DNA from 3 places in the Halorhodospira sp. 9622 genome. Region 1 is predicted to be linked to each of the others. Evidence: predicted binding sites of a transcription regulator. Region 1 holds the regulator's gene; each other region holds the start of a gene.
The links. The regulator sigma-54, encoded in region 1, starts transcription at its own class of promoters, with help from an activator protein. The targets are predictions, from matches to a motif close to TGGCANGNTNCNTGCTT.

Region 1 (7,171 bases):
GATGTGGTCATCGCGCTGTCGAACTCCGGCGAGACCGACGAGCTCACCGCCATCCTGCCGCTGATCAAGCGCCTCGGGGTGCCGCTGATCGCCCTCACCGGACGTCCGGAGTCGACCCTGGCCCGGGCTGCCTCGGTCCACCTGAACGTCGGCGTCGAACAGGAGGCCTGCCCTCTCGGGCTGGCGCCCACGGCAAGCACGACGGCCACCCTGGCCATGGGCGACGCCCTCGCCGTCGCACTGCTCGATGCGCGCGGCTTCACCGCCGAGGACTTTGCCCGTTCGCACCCCGGCGGCAAACTCGGACGCCGGCTGCTGCTCCATATCGAGGACATCATGCAGACCGGCGAGCGCATCCCCCGCGTCGCCCCCGGAACTGCTCTCCGTGACGCCCTGCTGGAGATCAGCCGCAAGGGGTTGGGCATGACCGCCATCGTCGACGAGGAGCAGCGGGTGCTGGGCATCTTCACCGACGGCGACCTGCGCCGGACCCTGGACCGCGGGGCCGACATCCACCAGACCCCCATCGAGGCGGTGATGAGCCTGAGCCCGCAGACCGCGTCACCGGATCTGCTCGCCGCCGAGGCCGCCGAGCGCATGGAGCGCCACCGCATCAATGCCCTGCTGGTCACCGACGCCGAGGACCGGCTGGTGGGCGCCCTGAACATGCACGACCTGCTGCGCGCCGGAGTCGTATGAGCACCACCCCGCCCCGCCCCTACTGCGACGCACCCACGCCGGACGTCCTGCGCCGGGCCGAGCCGGTGCGCCTCGCCCTGTTCGACGTCGATGGCGTCCTTACCGACGGGACCGTCTTCGTCGGCGGCAGCGGTGAGCCGCTGCAGGCGTTCCACATCCACGACGGGAAGGGGCTGCGCATGCTCCAGGACGCCGGTATCGAGGTGGGCTGGATCACCGCCCGCGGGGGGCACTCGGTCATGCGCCGGGCCGAGGAGCTCGGGGTCCGCCACGTCCTGCGTGGCCGCTCGGACAAGGGCGACGCCCTGACCGAGGTGGCCGAGCGCCTCGGGCTCGCCCCGGAGGCGTGCGCCTACACCGGTGACGACCTGATCGACCTGCCGGCGATCCGCCGGGCCGGTTTCGGGGTCGCCGTGGCCGACGGCCACCCCCAGCTGCACGCCCAGGCCGACTGGGTCACTGCACGCCCCGGGGGGCGCGGCGCCGTGCGCGAGGTGGCCGAGCTGATCCTGCACGCCCAGGGCCACCTTGAACCGATGCTGCGCCGGGCGGAAGGCTGAGCCATGCGCCGCGGCTCCCTCTACCCCCTAGCAGCCCTCGCCCTGACCGTCCTCCTCGGTCTGCTGCTTACCCGCGACCCGGCGCCGCCGGCCCCGGAGACCGCTGCCCCTCCCGAAGAGCGCCCGGACTTCTTCCTCGAGGGGTTTACCATGGTTGATTTCGACGAGCAGGGGCAGCGCCGTGCGGCCCTTTCCGGGCGCACCGGCGAGCACTTCCCCGGCCGCGGCGAGCTCGAGATCATCGACCCCGACCTGCGCATGCGCTCTCGCGACGGCGTCCTCTGGGAGGCCCGCGCCCCCTTCGGCATCGCCGAACGCGAGGGCGGGGAAGTCCGCCTGTTCGAAGAGGTGGACATCCGTCGTCCGGCCCAGCAGGCGCGTCCGCCGCTGGATATCAACACCCACAACCTGCTGGTGGACCTGCGCGCCGGCGAGGCGCGCACCGTCGAGGCGGTCACCGCTCGCGAGCCGGCCGGCACCCTGCGCGGAACCGGGATGACCCTGGATTACCGCGCGGATCGCCTGCGCCTGCACGCCGACGTCCGGGGGTCGTATGGAGCGTACTGACGCCGCCAGCCGTATCCGCGTGGGACTGCTCGTCGCCGCGACCCTGCTCGCCGCTGCCCTGCCGGCAACGGCCGTGGGCCAGCGCGACGAGGCACCGATCGAACTGGAGGCCGACCGGGTGGATGTCGACGCGGTCGCCGGAGTCAGCGTCTACGAGGGCGACGCCGTGCTCACGCGGGGCGAGATGCGCATCACCGGGGATCGCATGGAGGTCTACACCGACGAGGACGGCGACCTGAGCCACGTCTACGTCGACGGCACGCCGGCCACCTACCGCGACCACCCCGAGAACCAGCCTCGCCCCGTGCATGCCGAGGCGAAACGCATGGAGTACTACTCCCGCGGTCCCGAACGTGCCCATTTCCAGGGCGATGCACATCTCTGGCAGGGGGATGATCAAGTCACCGCCGAGACCATCGACGTCGACCTGGAGGGGCAGGTCATGAAGGCCCGCGGCGCCGAGGGGCAGCGGGCGCGGACCATCCTGTATCCGGCACGGCGCGAGGAGGAATGACCCGTTGGTGACGCTGCGCGCGGAGGGGCTGAGCAAGCGCTATCGCGGCCGCACCGTGGTCAACGGCGCGGGGCTGGAGGTCGCCGACGGTGAGATCGTCGGCCTGCTCGGCCCCAACGGGGCCGGCAAGACCACGTGCTTTTACATGGTCGTCGGCCTGGTGCAGGCCGACGAGGGGCGAATCACCCTGGAAGGCGACGACCTCACTCGGTTGCCCATTCACGCCCGGGCCCGATTGGGCATCGGCTACCTCCCCCAGGAACCCTCGGTCTTTCGTAAACTGAGCGTTGCGGATAACGTACGGGCCATCCTGCAGCTGCGCGACGACCTGGACGGCACTGAGCGCGAGCAGGAGCTGGATCGCCTGCTCGAGGAGTTCGGCGTGACCCACGTGCGCGACTCCCCGGGGATCGCCCTGTCCGGGGGCGAGCGCCGGCGCGTGGAGATCGCCCGCGCCCTCGCGGCGAATCCGCGGTTCATACTGCTTGATGAGCCATTCGCCGGGGTCGACCCCATCTCGGTGGGCGAGATCCAGCGGATCGTCCGCCAGCTGGCGCAACGGGGTATCGGCGTGCTGATCACCGACCATAACGTGCGCGAGACGCTGGGCATCGTGCAACGCGCCTACATCCTCAGTGACGGCGAGGTGCTGGCCGCCGGGGACGCCGAGAGCGTGCTGGCCAACCCGCGGGTACGCGAGGTGTACCTGGGCGAGGACTTCCGCCTGTGAGTGACGGACTACGGATGCTTCAAGCACAACGGACACGGCCATGAAGCAGTCGCTTCAGCTACGCATCGGTCAGCAGCTGACCATGACCCCGCAGCTGCAGCAGGCCATCCGGCTGCTGCAGCTCTCCAGCCTGGAGCTGCGCACCGAGATCCAGCAGGCCCTGGAGTCGAACTTCATGCTCGAGCTCGATGAGGAGGCCGAGCCCGGGCAGGAGCAGGAGCAGCAGGAAACGGAACCCCACGAGGACGAGGCACCGGCCAGCGAACCCGCCGGCGAGGACATCCCCGAAGACCTGCCCCTGGACACCTCCTGGGACGACATCTACGACGGCAGCACGGCACTGAGCGCCCCCGGCGACGAGGGTGCGCAGCGCGACACCCTCGACAACCGGCCGGCCGCCTCCGACAGCCTCCAGCAGCACCTGCACGCGCAGATCGAGCTCGAGGCCTTCTCCGCCCGGGAGCGCTCCATCGCCGAGGTCATCGTCGACGCCGTCGGCGACGACGGCTACCTGACCCAGAGCACCGAGGATCTGCTGGCCGGCTGTCCGGCCGACGAGCAAGTCAGCGCCGAGGAGCTAGAGGCGGTCCTGCAGCGTGTCCAGCGGCTCGACCCGACCGGCGTTGCCGCCCGCGACCCTCAGGAAGCGCTGTGCGTCCAGCTCGAGCAGCTTCCCGAGGACACGCCCTGGCGTGCGGAGGCGCAGCACGCCCTCCTCCACCACCTGGAGCTCATCGCCGAACGCCGCCATGACGACCTGGGCCGCGCCCTGGGGGTCGGCGAAGATGCCCTCGGCGGCATCCTCGGTCTGATCCAGAGCCTCGATCCACGCCCGGGCTCGCAGATCAGCGACACAACCCCGGACTACATCATCCCCGATGTCCTCGTCGTGCGCCGCGACGGCGTCTGGCAGGTGGAACTCAACGGCGAGACCGCCCCCCGCTTGCGCGTCAACGCGTATTACGCCAGCCTGATCCGCAGAGCGGACCGCAGCGCGGACAACCACTGCCTGCGCAACCATCTCCAAGAGGCGCGCTGGCTGATCAAGAGCCTGCGCAGCAGGAACGAGACCTTGCTGAAAGTGGCCAGCGCCATCGTAGAGCGGCAACAGGGGTTCCTCGACCACGGCGAGGAGGCGATGCAACCACTGGTTCTGCGCGAGATCGCCGAGGCGGTGGAGATGCACGAGTCCACCATCTCCCGCATCACCACCAACAAGTACATGCACACCCCGCGGGGCACCTTCGAGTTCAAGTACTTTTTCTCGAGCCACGTGCAGACCAGCGACGGCGGAGAGGCTTCGGCGACGGCGATCCGGGCGCGGATCCGCCGGCTGATCGCCGAGGAGGATCGGGCAAAACCGCTGAGTGACAGCGCGATTGCGCGTATCCTTCATGAGGAGGGGATCCAGGTGGCGCGTCGGACGGTCGCCAAGTACCGGGAGTCCCTGTCCATCGCATCGTCGGCGGAGCGCAGGGAGGCCCGGGGGCGCTGAGGCCCCCGGCTCCGCCGGCGGCAAAGGGGTTCAGGAGGCGGTATGCAGATCAAGCTCAGTGGGCATCATGTCGAGATCACCCCGGCCCTCCGGGCGCATGTGAACGAGAAGATGCAACGCATCCAGCGCCACTTCGACCACGTCATCGATACCGAGGTGATCCTCACGGTGGAGAAGAAGCAGCAGAAGGCCGAGTCGGTCATCCACATCGGGGGTGGCGGCGGGCGCGTTTTTGCCGATGCCATCGAGGAGGATCTCTATGCAGCCATTGACGTGCTCGTGGACAAGCTTGACCGTCAGGTCCTGAAACACAAAGAGAAGGCCGTCGATCAGCGACGGCAGGGCGCGTCCCTCAAGGCCAACTTTTAAGGCGGCGGGACGCGGTTCAGCGGGCCAGCCGATCGGACACTCCATGGACATCGAGCAACTCATCACGCCGGAACGTGTTCGCTGCGAGAGCGGCATCGAGGACAAGGAGCAGGTGCTCCTGCGCATAGGCGAGCTGATCGGGGCCAGCGGCGACGGCCTCGACGCCCGGGAGATCAGCAACCGGTTGCTGGCCCGTGAGCGACTGGGCAGCACGGGCCTGGGGCACGGCGTCGCCGTGCCCCACGCCCGCATCGACGGGATCGACCGCGCCATCGGGGCCCTCATCCGCCTGGACCGGGGCATCGATTTCGACGCCTTCGACAAGGCACCGGTGGACCTGCTCTTCGCCCTCGTCGTACCCGAGCACTTCACCGACGAGCACCTGCAGATCCTCGCCAGCCTTGCCGAGATGTTCAGCGACAGCAGCCTGTGCGAGCGGCTGCGCCGCTCCTCGGACGGGGACGAGCTGCAGATGGCCCTGCGCGAATGGCAGTCGCACGCCGACCCATCGTGAACGCGGCCGGGAACCGGCCGGTCATCCCCGGCCTGCTGATGGCGGTCCACGGCCGCGGGATCCTGCTGGAGGGCCCCAGCGGCGTGGGCAAGAGCGACGCCGCCCTGGCGCTGCTCGACCGTGGTCACGCCCTGGTGGCCGACGACGCCGTACAGCTGCGCCGCGACGGTGACCGCCTGCTCGGCGCCGGTCCGCAGCAGGGGCGGGGGCTGCTCTACCTGCGCGACCTCGGCCTGGTGGACATCACCGAACTCTACGGCCCCGCGGCGCTGCGCAGCGAGACCGCCGTGGCTCTGTGCATCCAGCTCCAGCGCGCTCCCGGCCCCACCGAAGCCGAGGCCGCCCTGCACGGCCGGCGCGATCACCGCGAACTGCTCGGCCTGGCCCTACCCCGGGTGACCCTGACCGACAGCGAACGCCGGCCGCTGGCGCCGCTGATCGAGGCCGCCGCCGGCCGCCTCGTCGCGGAGGTCGCAACACACCAGCGCAGCGGCCGGAACCACGGGGTGCCGGCATGAGCGAACTGCGCCTGATCGTGGTCAGCGGCCTGTCGGGCTCGGGCAAGAGCGTCGCCCTGCACACCCTGGAAGACGCCGGTTACTACTGCATCGATAACCTGCCAGTGAGCCTGATCGGCGAGCTGGCCCGCTACGCGCAGAATCGCGACGCACCCACCGGCGAGCGCTTCGCGGTGGGGCTGGACGCCCGCAACCCGCCCCGCGACCTGCAGCGCCTGCCCGAGACGCTGACTGCGCTGCGCGAGCAGGGCATCGCCACCGAGGTGCTGTTCCTCTACGCCGAAGACGCCATCCTCATGCGCCGCTACAGCGAGACCCGGCGGCGCCACCCCCTCGCCGAGGGCGATCAGCCGCTGGCCGACGCCCTGCGCGCCGAGCGCGCCCTGCTCGAACCGCTGCGCGAGGTGGCCGACTGGAGTATCGACACCTCGCGGACCACGGTCCACGACCTGCGCGGGCTGATCTCCGAGCGGGTCGCGGGCGAGCGCAGCGGCGTGTCGGTGCTGGTCCAGTCCTTCGGCTTTAAGCACGGCATCCCCACGGACGCCGACTACGTCTTCGACGCCCGCTGCCTGCCCAATCCACACTGGGAGCCTCGGCTGCGCGCCTACACCGGCCGCGATGACAGCGTCCGCGCCTTCCTGGAGGCGCAGCCCGAAACCGAGACCCTGTTCGACCAGATCGACACGATGATTCGCCACTGGCTGCCGGTCCATCAGCAGTCAGGGCGCAGCTACCTGACCGTGGCCATCGGCTGCACCGGCGGGCAGCACCGTTCGGTCTACCTCGCCGAGCGGCTGGCCGCAGCACTGCAGGCTGACTGCAGCCACGTGACCCTGCGCCACCGGGAGCTGTCATGAGGGTCGGACTGCTCATCGTCGCCCACCGACACATCGGCTCGGAGATCCTGGCCACGGCCTCGCGCACGCTCGGCATCTGCCCGCTGCAGACCGAGTCGCTGGAGGTCTTCAACGAGGACGAGCGCAACGAGCTACTCGAACGCGCCGGCGCCCTGATCACCCGGCTCGACCAGGGGGCCGGGGTCCTCATCCTCTCCGACGCCTACGGCTCCACCCCCTCCAACGTCGCCGTGGCGGCCGGCACCGACCGCCACTGCCGGGTGGTCACCGGCCTGAACCTGCCGATGCTCCTGCGCGTCTTCAACTACCCCGGGCGATCCCTCGACGAACTGGCCGAATCCGCCG
Region 2 (7,171 bases), on a different contig from region 1:
CCACCGGCTCGAGGCCGGAGGGGTTGATGAAGTCGGCGAGCTCGATCTGGCCGATCTCCTCGGGCTCCTCGTCGCCGGGGATCTTGGCGCTGACCGTACCGTCGCTGCCGATGCTGATGGTCTCGGCCTCCTCGGGGACCTGGATGGCCGGCTCGAGCAGGTAACCGCCGGAGGTGACGATCTCACCGTTCTCGTTGAGCTGGAAGGCGCCGTCCCGAGTATAACCCACCTGCCCGTCGGGACGGAGGATCTGGAAGAAGCCCTTGCCCTCGATGGCGACATCAAGACTCCGCTCGGTCTGCTGCACATTGCCCTGGGAGTGGATCTTCTCCGTACCCATGACCCGCGAGCCGGTGCCGAGCATCAGCCCCGAGGGCAGCAGGTTGTCCTGGCTGGCTCGGGAGCCGGGCTGGCGGACGGTCTGATAGAACAGGTCCTCGAAGTTGGCCCGGTCCTTCTTGAAACCGTTGGTGTTCACGTTGGCCAGGTTGTTCGACGTCACCTGCATACTCTTCTGCTGGGCGTCGAGTCCGGTCTTGGCTACCCAGAGGGCGGGATCCATGGCGTCACCTCATTGTTGTTCGTTTGTCACGGCAGTGGACAGCTCGCGCCACCTCAGCCCGGGTGGTTGAGCAGCTGGGCGCTGGTCTGCTCGTTCTCCTCGGCGGCGGTCAGCATCTTGATGTGCGTCTCGAACTGCCGCGCGTGATCGATCATGTTCACCAACGATTCCGCCATGTTCACGTTGCTGCCCTCGAGCGCGCCGCCGCGGACCTTCACTTGCGCGTCGTCAGCGGCCGGTTCGCCCTCGGCGTGGCGGATCAGCCCGTCCTCGCCCTTGACCAGCTGCGTCGAGTCCGGATTGACCAGCCGCAGCCGGTCGAGCTCGATGGGCGCCCCGGCTCCGTCCTGCGGGGTGGCCGTGATCACCCCGTCGTCGGCGATGTCCACCTTGGTATCCGGCGGGATCGAGATGGGCCCGGCCTCGCCCATGACCAGGTGGCCATCGCCGGTGGTCAGCAGCCCCTCGGGCGTCGTCTGGAAATCGCCGCGCCGGGTGTACGCCTCGTCGCCGTCCGGGGCCTGGACTACGAACCAGCCCTCGTCCTGGATGGCCACATCCAGGTCGCGCCCGGTGGTCTCGATCGGCCCCGGGTTGAAATCGGTCCCGGCACGCAGCTCCTCGGCGTAGGCCCGGGTGGCGAAGCCGGGCCCGTAGACCGGCGCTTGGTAGAAGCTGTCCAGGTCGGCGCGGAAGCCCGGGGTGCTGGCGTTGGCCAGGTTCTGGTTGTTGTGGTGCTGCGCCTCCAGGGAGTGCTTCGCCCCGGTCATGGCCACATACAGTTGACGATCCATACGCCTCTACCCGTTCTGCCCCGCTGCGGCGGGAGGGGACACCCCGTTAGCGGATGTTGAGGATCTCCTGAGTCACCTGATCTTGGGTGCTGACCATCTGCGCATTGGCGGAGAAGTTGCGCTGCGCGGTGATCATGTTCACCAGCTGATCCGAGACCTCCACGTTGGACTGCTCCAGGGCGCCGTTCTCGATGCGGCCGAACTGGCCCTGACCGGCCACGCCGATCAGCGGATCCCCGGCATCGCGGGTCGCCTGCCAGGAGGTCTCGCCCACGGACTGCAGGTTCTCCTCCGACGGGAAGCTGGTCAGCGCCACCTGACCGACGGCCTGGGCCTCGCCGTTGCTGTAGCGGGCCAGGATGGTGCCATCGCCCTCGACGTTGATGTTCTCGAACTCGCCGGCGGTGTAGCCGTCCTGGGAGACGTTGGTGACGTTGAACGGCCGGGCGAACTGGGTCATCTCGCCGAAGTCGATGTCGATGTCCAGGTCGTCCACCTCGGCGAGCAGCGGGATATCCTCGAGGCTGGCGATCCGGCCTTCACCATCGTCCTCGGAATCGACCAGCGAACCGGAGGTGTCGAAGGTGAGAGTGTGCGGGCCGAAGAAATCCTCACCCTCGGCACCCACCGCGTCGTAGTCCACCCCGTCGATCTGGGTGTAGACATCCCACTCGTTGTTGCCGACCTTGCGGAAGTAGAAGGTCGCATCCCGGGCCGAGCCCTGGGAGTCATAAAGCGTGGTCGTCGTCGACTCGGTGAAGGTCTCGCTGTCGTCCGGATCGAAGGCCACGCCGTCGTCGATCACCTCGGCATCGGCGCTGAGGTTGGCGGCGATCTCGACGTTCTCGCTGGCACGCGCCGGGATCCCGTCGGTGGGCAGCTGGAGTTGGTCGCGACCGTCGCCGATGCGGCTGCCGTCCTCATCGGTCTGGAAGCCGGTCAGGCGCTTGCCGGTGTTGTTGACGATGTAGCCGTCGCGATCCACCTCGAACTGGCCCGCCCGGGTGTAGCTCACCTCGCCATCGTCCTCCATGCGGAAGAAGCCACGCCCCTCAATGCCCAGATCCAGGCTGCGCTCGGTGAAGTCGAAAGAGCCCTGGCTGAACATCTGGCCGACGTTGGCCAGCCGCGAACCCTGGCCGATGGCCAGCTGCGGGATGCCCATCGGCCCCATGGCGAAGAGATCGTTGAACTCCGCCCGCGACTCCTTGAAGCCCGTAGTGCCGGCATTGGCGAGGTTGTTGCTGGTGGTCTCCAGATCCTTGGAGGCGGAGTTGATCCCGGTTAGCGAGATGTTGAATGACATGGCTGATCTCCTCGATCCCCGCTGCTCTTGTTCGTCTTATCGGATGCGCTTGACGTCGGATAGCGACATCTCACCGAGCCCGGCCACGCTGAGCTCAGGCGGCCGGCCGTCCATCCCCACCGAGACACTGGTCACCGGCGCACCCACCAGGGTGGGCACCGGCTCGCGCTCATCACCGTCCTCGATGTAGGCGTTAACCTGGTACGTGCCCTGGGGCATGCGCTGGCCGTCATTGTCGGTACCGTCCCACGCGAAGGGGTGTTCGCCCTCTTCCATCTCACCAAGCTGCTCGCGATGGACCCGCTCCCCGGCCTCGTTCTCGATCTCGACGGTCAGGTTGGGCGCCGAGCGCTCGAGCTGGAGCAGCGCCTCCATCTCCCCATCCTCGGGCAGATAGGCCTCGCGGCTCTCGGTGACCACCTCACGGCCGACCAGCTGCGAGGCGCGCAGCGACTGGTCCGAGCGCATGTGCTCGAAGAACTCACTGAAGTCCGACTGCAGCTGCTCGATCCCCGAGGCCGTGGTGAACTGGGCGATCTGCCCCATCATCTGCTCGGTGTCCTGCGGGTCGGTCGGATCCTGGTTCTCGAGCTGAACCATCATGAGCTCCAGGAAGTCCTCGTGCCCGATGCTCTGCGGATCGCCGTCGTCCTTCTCCTCAGGGATGCTGCGCAGGTCCTCAGGCAGCGCCTCATAGCCGGACTTGGCGCCGGAACTGGCCGCGCCGGCGCCGGTATCGCCCGCTGCGCCGCCACCGGGCGCGGGCTTGTCCGCTGCCTTCTGGGCCGCCTGCACGCCCTCATCGAGGCCTTCGGCCGGCCCGCCGCCGGGCTTTCCGCCGCCACCGTCACCGGTACTCGGCGGCTTGGGCGCCTTCTGGCCGCCGCCGGCGGCCCCGCCCATCAGTTGGCTCGGATCGAGCATGGTCGCTCCTCCCGGATTTAGCGGCCGAGGCGCAGGGTCTCGAGCATGAGATCCCGCGAGGTGTTCATGACTTCGACGTTGTTCTGGAACGACCGCGAGGCGGAGATCATGTTGGTCATCTCCTCGACGGAGTTCACGTTGGAGCGGTAGACGTAGCCGTCGTCATCCGCCTGCGGATGGTGCGGCTTGTACAGCGGCTCAATCTCGGCGTCGCTCTCCACCACCCCCGGCATGAAGACCGGCACGCTGGGCGACGGGCTGGCCCAGGGGTCGCCGGCCGCCGGCACACCGGCGGGCTCGCCGCCAAAGAACTGACGCTGGAAGCTCACCGGGCTGACCCGATCCACCGGCCCGCCGGATTCGGCCCAGCCGGGGGTTTGCGCCGGCTGCGGCCCGCCACCCTGCGGATAGCCGCCCTGGGCCTGGTGGAGCGCCGCGGCGAAAACCGGCTGCCGGGCGCGGTACGCCTCCTCGGGGCTGGAGGCGACCGTCTCGGCATTGGCCAGGTTGCTGGCCACGGTGTTGAGGCGCAGCTGCTGGGCGTTCATCCCGGTGCCGGCGACGTCGATGGCGTGCATCAAGGACATGTTCGCTTACTCCCCTCGGATGGCGCCGGTGAGCTTCTGGATCCGGCCGTTGAGGAAGTCCACGGCGGCCTGGTAGTTCACGGCGTTCTCGGCGAACTTGGCCTGCTCGACGTGCATCTCGACGGTGTTGCCGTCGAGCGAGGCGGCGTGGGGCTCCCGGTATAAAGATTTCGGATCGCCTGCCGCCATGGTGGATGAAGGCGGCGGTTGCACGTGCTGCGCATGCGTCGCCTGCAACGGCTGCGGCTGCGGTTCGCTGGCCTGGCGCATGGCCTCGCGGAAATCCATATCACGCGCCTTGTAGCCGGGCGTGTCCGCGTTGGCGATGTTCGAGGCGAGCAGCTCGTGCCGCTCGCCGCGCAGGCGCATGGCCTGCTCGGGTACCGAGAAGGCCTGATCGAAGCCGATCCGCATGGCGGGCTCCCGTAGTGTTCGTTCACGGGACTTTATGCAGATCGCGTGCCAGGCACGCGGGGTTGGCGGATCAACGACTAAGCCGGAAGAAGGCGGCAACGGGCGGCAAGCGCTTGCCGCCCGGCGGCAGGGTCTGTCCGTCAGCCGCGGCGCCGGTAGACCACACCGCCATCGAGGCGGACCAGCTCGAACTCGTCGGAATGCCGGGCGAGGGACTCCGACGCCCCGACGATCAGGTACCCGCCCGGGCGGGTCACCTCGGCGATGCGCTGGACGATATCCCGCCGCGAGTCCCAGCCGAAGTAGATGAGCACGTTGCGGCAGTAAACGATGTCGAATCGACCCAGACCGGCGTAGCTCTCCAGCAGGTTGTGGACGCGGAAGCTGGTCCGCCGGCGCACGGCGGGCTTGACCTCCCAGGTGTTCTCGCCGACGGCATCGAAGAACCGCTGCTGGCGTTCCGGCGCCAGCCCGCGGCGCGCCACGTTGGCGGTATAACGCCCCCGCCGCGCCTCCTCGACCATCGCGGTGGAGATGTCGGTCCCGAGGATCTCGGCCTCCATACGCCCGCCGCTGTCGTTGTACTCGTCGACGGTCATGCTGATCGAGTACGCCTCCTGCCCGGAGGAGCAGGCCGCGGACCAGATGCGCACCGGCCAGACGCGGCGGCGCTCCATCTCGGGGAGCAGGTGCCGACGCAGGACGTCGAAGGGGAAGCGGTCGCGGAACCACTGGGTCTCGTTGGTGGTCATCGCCTCGATAACCCGCCCCTTGAGATCGGCGGTGGGGCGCTGCTCGAGCCGCTGGACAAGGGTGGCCAGATCCGGGATGCGCTCGGCCTCGAGCAGCGGCCCGAGCCGGCTGGCCACCAGGTACTGCTTGCTCGGCCCAAGGACGATCCCGCAGGCGCGCTCCAGGAACCGTGCGAACGCCTGGTACTCCTCTTCACCCACGGAAAGCGCGGCCAAACCGTCCTCCTTGCATGCTCATCCCCCTCGCTCGGCCAGCCGGGCGCCGACCCGCTCGGCCAACTCCCGGGAGTGGAACTTGGCCAGGAACTCGTCGGCCCCCACGCGACGCACCATCTCGGTGTTGAAGACACCGCTGAGCGAGGAGTGGAGCAGGACGTGGACCCCGGCAAGCCCCGGATCCTGCCGGATCGATCGGGTCAGGGTGTAGCCGTCGAGCACCGGCATCTCGATGTCCGAGACCACCATCAGCAGATCGTCGAGCCCGGAGGGATCCTGATCCTTCCAGGTGCGCAGCTGCTCCAGCGCCTCGCGGCCGTTGTTCTTGGTGACCACGCGCACACCGATCTCCTCGAGCGTGCGCTTGATCTGCCCCCGGGCGACCGCCGAGTCGTCCACCACCAGGACCTTGTAAGCCTCGGAGCCCTCGGCGTGATCCACGCCACCGCCCTCGGTGACCTCCGGATCGGCGCCGCCGGCACGCTGAACCTCGGCGAGGACCTTCTCGACGTCGACGATCTGGATCATCTGCCCGTCGTAGCGCGCCACGGCGGTCAGGTAGCTGCCGGCGCTGCCCCCGCTCGGCGGCGGCAGCACGTCCTGCCAGTTGATGTTGACGATCCGGTCCACCCCGCCGACCAGGAACCCCTGGACCTGACGGTTGTACTCGGTGACGATGATGTAGTTGCCTTCTTCCTTGGTGATGGCGCCGTTGCCGGTGGCGTAGCTCAGATCGAGCACCGAGAGGGTGTGGCCGCGGACGTAGGCGATGCCGAGGGAGGCCGGATGGGCATGCGGCACGTAACTGAGCTCCGGGGCCGGTATGACCTCGCGGACCTTGAACACGTTGATCCCGTAGCGCTGCCGCCCCTCGAAACGGAACAGCAGCAGCTCCATGCGGTTATGGCCAGCCAGCTGGGTCCGCTGGTCGACGGAGCTCATGATTCCGGCCATCGCTGACGGCTCCCTTATCGGCGTACGTCCCGGGGGCTGGCCCCCGCCCGTTGGCGTCATGTTAATCCGGTAGCCGGATCAGGGAAAGCGGCCGACGCCGCGGCACACCCTTTGCATATTTCTCCGGAGGATCACCAACCGAATGGAGGTTGCGCGCGGACCGATGAGCAGACCCGCCGGCGCCACCCCCGCCCGCAGGGTCGGGCGCAGTGCGCGACCGTCGCCCGCCTGGCGCCTGGCCGTCGTATTGTTGGCGCTGACGGTCCTGGCCCCGGCGGCGGCGCAGGCCAGCACCCAGTCGCCGGAGGCCATCCGTGAGACGGCGGAGGTGTTCCTGCGCGAGGCGCTGGCCGGCGAGTACGACGAGGTGGAGGTCGAGGCCCGCGGGGTGGACGGCCGGTTGAAACTGCGTGCGTGTGACGGCGAGCTGGAGGGGTTCATCCCCCGCGGGCGCAGCCCCCACCAAGCCGGTACCGTGGGGGTGCGCTGCAGCGGAGAGGCACCCTGGACCGTTTACGTGCGCATGGAAACCACCTTGAAGACGGAGATGGTGGTGGCCGCACGCAGCTTGCGCCGCGGACAGCGGCTCGCGGCGGCGGATCTGCGCACCGCTACGCGGGATGCGCGCCGGGTCCGCGGCGAGTTCTACCGCGACGCCGGCG
Region 3 (7,171 bases), on a different contig from region 1:
ATGCCCAGGGTGAAGCGCAGGATCAGCCAGACCACCAGGCTGGCCAGGAAGACGAAGGTGAAGATGGACAGGATCCCGGCGATCTGGGCGCCGAAGGTGGCGTCCGGGTTGGAGAGCAGCACCGCCAGAATGCCCCAGATGCCGGCCGTGCCGTGGGCCGAGATCGCGCCCACCGGGTCGTCGATCTTCAGCTTGTCGAGGGCGACGATGGAGAAGACCACCAGGACGCCGCCGACCCCGCCGATGATCGCGGCGAGCAGGGGCGAGGGAGTGTCCGGCCCGGCGGTGATCGAGACCAGACCGGCGATGGCGCCGTTGAGGGCCATGGTCAGGTCGGCCTTGCCAAACAGGGCGCGGGCCAGGAGCAGGGCGGCGACCACACCGCCGGCGGCGGCCAGGTTGGTGTTCATGAAGATCGTCGCCACCGCGTTGGCCGCACCCGCCGACGAGACCGACAGCTCCGAGCCGCCGTTGAACCCGAACCAGCCAAGCCAGAGGATGAAGGTGCCTAGGGTAGCCAGGGGCAGGTTGGCGCCGGGGATGGCCCGCACCTCGCCGCGGGGGCCGTACTTGCCCTTACGCGCACCCAGGACCAGGACACCGGCCAGGGCTGCCGAGGCACCCGCCATGTGGACGATGGCCGAGCCGGCGAAGTCCGAGAACCCCATCTGGTCGAGGAAGCCGCCGCCCCAGCTCCACAGCCCCTGGATCGGGTAGATGAAGCCAGTGAGCACCACGGCGAAGATCAGGAAGGACCAGAGCTTCATCCGCTCGGCCACGGCACCCGAGACGATGGACATGGCCGTGGCCACGAAGACCACCTGGAAGAAGAAGTCCGAGAAGTAGGACTCCGTCGCCTCGCCGCTGCGCGCCATCTCGGCGGTGACCGGCTCGCTGGCAGGCAGCAGGAAGCTGAAGGTGGGCAGCAGACTGCCCGAACTCTCGTACATCAGGTTCCAGCCGATGAGCATGTACATGATCACGGCGATGGAGTAGAGCCCGATGTTCTTGGTCAGGATCTCCGTGGTGTTCTTGGCGCGCACCATCCCGGCCTCGAGCATGGTGAACCCGGCGGCCATCCACATGACCAGTGCGCCCGAGAGCAGGAAGTAGAAAGTATCGAGGGCGTAGGCAAGTTCGACTACGTCTTCCATGGTTCAGGTCCTCTGCGTTGAGTGGGGGCGGGCCGGTTACAGCGCGTCCGTGCCGGTATCGCCGGTGCGGATGCGGATGGCCTGCTCGACGTCGAAGACGAAGATCTTGCCGTCGCCGATCTTGCCGCTGTTCGCGGCCTGGCGGATGGCGTCACAGGCGCGGTCCACTAGACTGTCGTCGATGGCGATCTCCAGCTTCATCTTGGGCAGGAAGTCGACCACGTACTCGGCACCGCGGTAGAGCTCGGTGTGTCCCTTCTGACGCCCGAAGCCCTTCACCTCGGTGACCGTGATACCTTGGACCCCGATGGCGGAGAGCGCTTCGCGGACGTCATCGAGCTTGAAAGGCTTGATGATTGCCGTTACCAATTTCATGAGCGTCGTCCTCGTTGTACGCGTTGTACGGAGCCGCAGCGGCGAGTGGATGCGGCTGCGGTCATCAGGGATGTTGCAGGAGGCGTGCCAGGGCCCCGGGGCGACGGCGAAACCGCGCCACGCCGGGGGGAACAGACCGGCGGCCCGGTGACCCCTGCACCAGTCGGGGGCGAAAATGGCGCCGCTGCACGGTTTCGGTGCGTGACCACAGGGTTGGAAAGGCGATGATCGATCAGAAAACCATCGACGAACTGGCGCAGAAGCTCACGGCAAGCCTGCCGGCCGGCGTGCGCGAGTTCCACGACGAGGTGGAGAAGAACGTCCGCGCCTCGCTGCAGGCCGGCTTCTCGCGGCTGGATCTGGTGACCCGCGAGGAGTTCGACGCCCAGGCCAAGGTTCTGGCACGGACCCGGGCCCAGCTCGAGGAACTCAACCGCCGCGTTGCCGAGCTGGAGAAGGCCCAGGGCGGCGGCCCGGGCGGTCCTGCCGGCGGCAGCGACGGCTAACCGGCGGGGCGGTATGCCCCGCTGACCATCGCGTGTGCCCCACGAACCAGGGAGGGTTCCATGGCACTGGCTGTAACCCGGGCGCGGGCGGCGCTCGGCGTGTCGGCCCCCGAGGTCCGGGTGGAGGTCCACCTGGCGCAGGGGCTGCCTGCGTTCTCACTTGTCGGCCTGCCGCGGGCCGAGGTGCGCGAGGCCCGGGACCGGGTCCGCAGCGCCATCATCAACAGCGGCCTGCAGTTCCCCGTCGGCCGCGTCACCGTCAATCTGGCCCCCGCGGACCTGCCCAAGGGCGGGGGCCGGTTCGATCTAGCCATCGCCGTCGGCGTCCTGGCCGCCTCGGGGCAGGTCCACGGCGAGCTCGATTCGCTGGAGTTCATCGGCGAGCTGGCCCTCGGCGGCGAGCTCCGTGAGGTGGGTGCGACCCTGCCGGCGGCCCGCGCCGCCCGCGACGCCGGCCGGCGGCTGATCATCCCCGCCGGCGACGGCGCCGAGGCCGCCCTGGTCCATCCGCAGGGGGCAATAGCCGCGCAGCGGCTGCTGGCGGTCCTCGACCACCTGGACGGCCGTGATCCACTGCCCCCGGTGGGGTCGGCAGCGGCGGCCGAGCAGCGGCCCCGGGGTCCGGATCTGGCCGAGGTCCGCGGTCAGGCCGGACCGCGCCGGGCGCTGGAGGTGGCCGCCGCCGGCGGCCACAACCTGCTGCTCAGCGGGCCGCCGGGCACCGGCAAGAGCATGCTCGCCGAGCGGTTGCCGGGTTTGCTGCCGCCGCTGCCGGAGGCCGAGGCGCTGGAGGCGGCCGCGGTGCGCTCGGTCAGCGGCGCGGGGGTGGATCCGGCCACCTGGCGGGTGCCGGCCTTTCGCGCTCCGCACCACACCGTCTCCGCCGCCGCCCTGATCGGTGGCGGGCAGCCGCCGCGTCCCGGCGAGGTCTCCCTGGCCCACCGCGGTGTGCTCTTCCTCGACGAATTCCCGGAGCTGCCGCGCAACGCCCTGGAGGCGCTGCGCGAGCCCCTACAGGCCCGGCAGGTGAGTATCGCCCGCAGCAACGCCCGGGTGACCTACCCGGCGGCGTTCCAGCTGGTCGCGGCGATGAACCCCTGCCCCTGCGGCTACCACGGCGATCCGCGCGGGGTGTGTCGCTGTACGCCGGAACAGGTGGCGCGTTATCGCGACCGGATGACCGGCCCCCTGCTGGATCGCTTCGACATCGCCGTGGAGGTGCCGCGGCTCAGTGCCCGGGAACTGACCGCCGCGCCGGCGGCCGAGCCGAGCGGTGTGGTGGCCGAACGGGTGGCTCGGGCCCGTGAGCGGCGGCGGCAGCGCTCCGGGGTGATCGCCGCCGAACTGGCCGGAGAGGCCCTCGAATCGGCCTGCGCACTGGTGCCAGAGGCCGAGGCGACGCTGGAGCGGGCCACCGAGGTTATCGGCCTGTCGCCGCGCGGGCACCACCGCCTGCTGCGGGTGGCGCGGACGCTGGCCGATCTCGACGAGGTCGACCCCATCGAGGGGCGCCACGTGGCCGAGGCGGTCGGGCTGCGGCGGGGGCTGGAGAAGCGTGGCGGGGCGGGGTAACCCGACCGGAGGCGCCGGCCGGCGCCCCCGGGTGCAGGGGGGTGCGGCTAGAAGGAGCGGGACACCATGACCGCGAACTGGTCATCGCTGCCGGATTCGTCCGTATCCGTCCACATGACGCTGAAATCCAGGGTCTGATACGAGTAGCTGGCGCCGACGGCATAGTAGACGTAATCGCCATTATCTTCGTCCGGTTCGACGAAACCGAGCTGGCCGAGAAGCGAAACCCCACCAGGTACCGGGTAAGCGAGATTGAGCTCACCGACGATATCCGGCTCGTCGTTGGAGTAAAGATAGAAATCGTAGTCGAGTTCCCCGATGGACGATGCGATCCCAGCGTAGATCTCTTCGTCGTCTGCATCCCCTTCGGGATAATAGGTATACGCCACCACACCCAGATCAAGGTCGAAGCCCGGGGCGACCTCAAAGCCGTAGCCGGCGTAGAAGTCGATCTCCGTGGTGTCCGCACCTAGCACTACGCTGCTGCCCCAGGTTCCGACGTAGAAGCCGCTCTCGTGGTCCAGGTCGAAGCCACCCTGGACGGCTGGGTCCTCGTCGCTTTCGGAGCCACCGCGAAGGAGGTAGTTGGAGGTGATCGCCACGTTGGAGGAGAGGCTCCAGCCGGCGCCGATCTCCTCGGCCTGGGCGTTGGCGGAGAGGCCGAGGAGCAGGCCGCCGGCGGCGACTAGCGGGAAAGGCTTTTTCATGGTCGGGCACCTTATGCTGTATCCGTGGGTCAGGGGCGGCCACCGCCACGGGCGGCGCGCAGGGTGCTCATGCAGGGGGTGTGCCAGGTCCGGCCGTGCTAGGTGGAACAAGGGGTTAAGCGGGAGGTTGGGTGCCGCGCCCGCGCGCGGCGGCGTGCCTGCACCAGGAGCGCACGGCGCGCGCACCGAAGGGGTGCGCGCGTTGTGCGTGGTTGCAGCCGGGCCCGACCGGCAGGAAGAATAGCCTCTTTTCGAAACGGACGACGCGAGGGGGTAGGAATGCACCAGGTGTTGCTGTCGACGCACGCGCTGGCCGCCGTGGTCAGTCTCGGTCTGTTTATCGCCCGGGGGATCCTGATGTTCCGTGGCTCTGCAGCGCTCGAGAACAAGGTCCTGCGGGTGGCGTCGCAGGTCGCCGACACCGTGCTGCTGCTGACGGCAGTGGTGCTGATGGTGATGATCGCCCAGTACCCCTTCGTCGACGGCTGGCTCACCGTCAAGCTGCTCGGACTGATCGCCTACATCGTCCTCGGGGTGATCGCCCTGCGCCGAGGCCGCACCCGGCAGATCCGCATGGCGGCGTTCATCGGCGGCATCGCCGTCTTCGGCTACCTCTACCTCTACAGCATCACCCGCGAGCCGCTGCTGATCGTCGGCCTGGGCTGATCCGGATGGCCCCGGGCGCTGCTATAGTGTCCGGGGCAGCGAACGGAGCCGGATCATGCGTCTAACCCGACACAGCGACTACGCCCTGCGGGTCCTGCTCGCCCTTGGGGCGGCACAGGGCGAGCTGGTCACCATTGGCGCGATCGCGGAGCGCTTTGACATCTCGCGCAACCACCTGATGAAGGTGGTCAACCGGCTGGCTGCCCACGGCTTCGTGGAGACCGTCCGCGGCAAGCGTGGGGGGATCCGGTTGGCCCGCCCGCCGGAGGCGATCGCCCTGGGTGAGCTGCTGCGGCGCACCGAGGAGGACTTCACCCTGGTGGAGTGCTTCCGGGACGAGGATCAGCGCTGCCGGATCGAGGGCAACTGCGCCGTGCGCGCCGTACTCGACGAGGCGCTGCACGCCTTCCTGGCGGTGCTGGATCGCTACACCCTGGCCGATCTGCTGCACAACCGCGGCGCCCTGGCCGTGGACCTCGATCTGATCGACCGCCGTGCGGCGGAGACCGGCTGAACGCAGCCCGGGGCTGTCGGGTCAAAGACAGGGAAGGGATTGGAGCGGGTGATGGGAATCGAACCCACATCGCCAGCGTGGGAAGCTGGAACTCTACCATTGAGCTACACCCGCTGCGGACAGATGAAATCATAGCGCTGCACGGCGCCGAGGACAACCGGTGCCGCAGTGCCGCAACCGCGTTAGACTATCCGCGATGAGTACAGCAACCAGCATACAGATCCAGGTCAACGGCGAGGGCATGACCCTCCCCGCCGGCGCCAGCTGCGCCGATGTTCTGCAGCGGCTCGGCATCAGCGAGCAGCAGCGTCTGGCGGTGGAGGTTAACGAGACCATCGTCCCCCGCAGCCAGCTCGGTGATCACCAGCTGGCCGATGGCGACCGCGTGGAGGTCATCCAGGCCATCGGCGGCGGCTGACCCGGTTCCCCTCAAAGCACGGAGTTCAAGACAAAGATGGCGGATCGCGATCCCCTGGTCATCGCCGGGCGCGAGTATCACTCGCGCCTGCTGGTCGGTACCGGCAAGTACCGCGACATGGAGCAGGCCCGTGCGGCCATCGAGGCAAGTGGCGCCGAGATCGTCACCATCGCCCTGCGCCGCAGCAACATCGGCCAGAACCCGGACGAGCCCAACCTGCTCGAGGCCGTGCCGCCGGATCGCTACACCATCCTGCCCAACACCGCCGGCTGCTATACGGTGAAGGACGCGGTGCGCACCTGCCGCCTGGCCCGCGAACTGCTCGACGGTCACAACCTGGTCAAGCTGGAGGTGATCGGCGACGAGCGCACCCTCTACCCGGACGTCCCCGGAACCCTCGAGGCCGCCGAGCAGCTGGTGGCCGAGGGCTTCGAGGTCATGGCCTACACCAGCGACGACCCGATCACCGCCAAGCGGCTCGAGGAGATCGGCTGCGTCGCCGTGATGCCCCTGGCCGCGCCGATCGGCTCCGGGCTCGGCATCCAGAACCGCTACAACATCCTGGAGATCGTCGACCGCCTGGAGGTTCCGGTCCTGGTGGACGCCGGCGTGGGCACCGCCTCCGACGTGGCCGTCGCCATGGAACTCGGCTGTGACGCCGTGCTGCTCAACACCGCCATCGCCGGCGCGCGGGATCCGGTGCTCATGGCCTCGGCCATGCGCAAGGGCGTGGAGGCCGGGCGCGAGGCCTACCGCGCCGGCCGTATCCCGAAACGGCGTTACGCTGCCGCGTCGTCGCCTGAGGAAGGGACCTTCTTCGAGTGAGCCAGCTGCGACTGACCCGCACCTTCGTCCGTCGCGAGGGGCGCCTGACGCAGGGGCAGCAGCGCGCGCTGGAGCAGCTGTGGCCGGGCTTCGGCATCGATGTGCCGGAGCAGGGCGTTCTCGACCTCGACGGGCTCTTCGGCCGCACGGCGCCACGGGTCCTGGATATCGGCTTCGGCGACGGCGAGGCCCTGGTGGAGATGGCTGCCGCCGATCCCGGGCGCGACTATCTGGGCGTCGAGGTCCACCGCCCGGGGGTGGGCCACTGCCTGCTTTGCGCCGAGCAAGCGCAAGTGGAGAACCTGCGCGTGGCCACCGTGGACGCCGTGGAGCTGGTCCGCCACCACCTCCCGCCGCGGAGTCTGGCGGCGGTGCACATCTTCTTCCCCGACCCTTGGCCGAAGAAGCGCCACCACAAGCGGCGGATCGTCCAG

Region 2: flgB (flagellar basal body rod protein FlgB) is a predicted target of sigma-54. The motif match lies at 4,622-4,638, and genes of this name have one in related genera.
Region 3: LRG07_RS08835 (TorF family putative porin) is a predicted target of sigma-54. The motif match lies at 4,384-4,400, and genes of this name have one in related genera.

Annotation. Positions count from the first base shown of each region.
Region 1 is NZ_JAJNRE010000012.1:66,792-73,962, reverse strand. Features, by position in the region: gene LRG07_RS08525 (KpsF/GutQ family sugar-phosphate isomerase) at 1-699, shown strand, start outside; gene LRG07_RS08520 (HAD family hydrolase) at 696-1,259, shown strand; gene lptC (LPS export ABC transporter periplasmic protein LptC) at 1,263-1,826, shown strand; gene lptA (lipopolysaccharide transport periplasmic protein LptA) at 1,813-2,340, shown strand; gene lptB (LPS export ABC transporter ATP-binding protein) at 2,345-3,070, shown strand; gene LRG07_RS08500 (RNA polymerase factor sigma-54) at 3,111-4,565, shown strand; gene hpf (ribosome hibernation-promoting factor, HPF/YfiA family) at 4,608-4,934, shown strand; gene LRG07_RS08490 (PTS sugar transporter subunit IIA) at 4,978-5,448, shown strand; gene LRG07_RS08485 (HPr kinase/phosphorylase) at 5,421-5,966, shown strand; gene rapZ (RNase adapter RapZ) at 5,963-6,826, shown strand; gene LRG07_RS08475 (PTS sugar transporter subunit IIA) at 6,823-7,171, shown strand, end outside.
Region 2 is NZ_JAJNRE010000015.1:25,111-32,281, forward strand. Features, by position in the region: gene flgG (flagellar basal-body rod protein FlgG) at 1-562, opposite strand, end outside; gene flgF (flagellar basal-body rod protein FlgF) at 616-1,356, opposite strand; gene flgE (flagellar hook protein FlgE) at 1,403-2,662, opposite strand; gene LRG07_RS09440 (flagellar hook assembly protein FlgD) at 2,699-3,586, opposite strand; gene flgC (flagellar basal body rod protein FlgC) at 3,604-4,173, opposite strand; gene flgB (flagellar basal body rod protein FlgB) at 4,180-4,587, opposite strand; gene LRG07_RS09455 (protein-glutamate O-methyltransferase CheR) at 4,728-5,555, opposite strand; gene LRG07_RS09460 (chemotaxis protein CheV) at 5,574-6,509, opposite strand; gene flgA (flagellar basal body P-ring formation chaperone FlgA) at 6,673-7,171, shown strand, end outside.
Region 3 is NZ_JAJNRE010000013.1:44,917-52,087, forward strand. Features, by position in the region: gene LRG07_RS08815 (ammonium transporter) at 1-1,154, opposite strand, end outside; gene LRG07_RS08820 (P-II family nitrogen regulator) at 1,191-1,529, opposite strand; gene LRG07_RS08825 (accessory factor UbiK family protein) at 1,754-2,035, shown strand; gene LRG07_RS08830 (YifB family Mg chelatase-like AAA ATPase) at 2,096-3,607, shown strand; gene LRG07_RS08835 (TorF family putative porin) at 3,655-4,314, opposite strand; gene LRG07_RS08840 (SirB2 family protein) at 4,594-4,980, shown strand; gene LRG07_RS08845 (Rrf2 family transcriptional regulator) at 5,036-5,494, shown strand; tRNA gene LRG07_RS08850 (tRNA-Gly) at 5,535-5,608, opposite strand; gene thiS (sulfur carrier protein ThiS) at 5,709-5,912, shown strand; gene LRG07_RS08860 (thiazole synthase) at 5,949-6,737, shown strand; gene trmB (tRNA (guanosine(46)-N7)-methyltransferase TrmB) at 6,734-7,171, shown strand, end outside.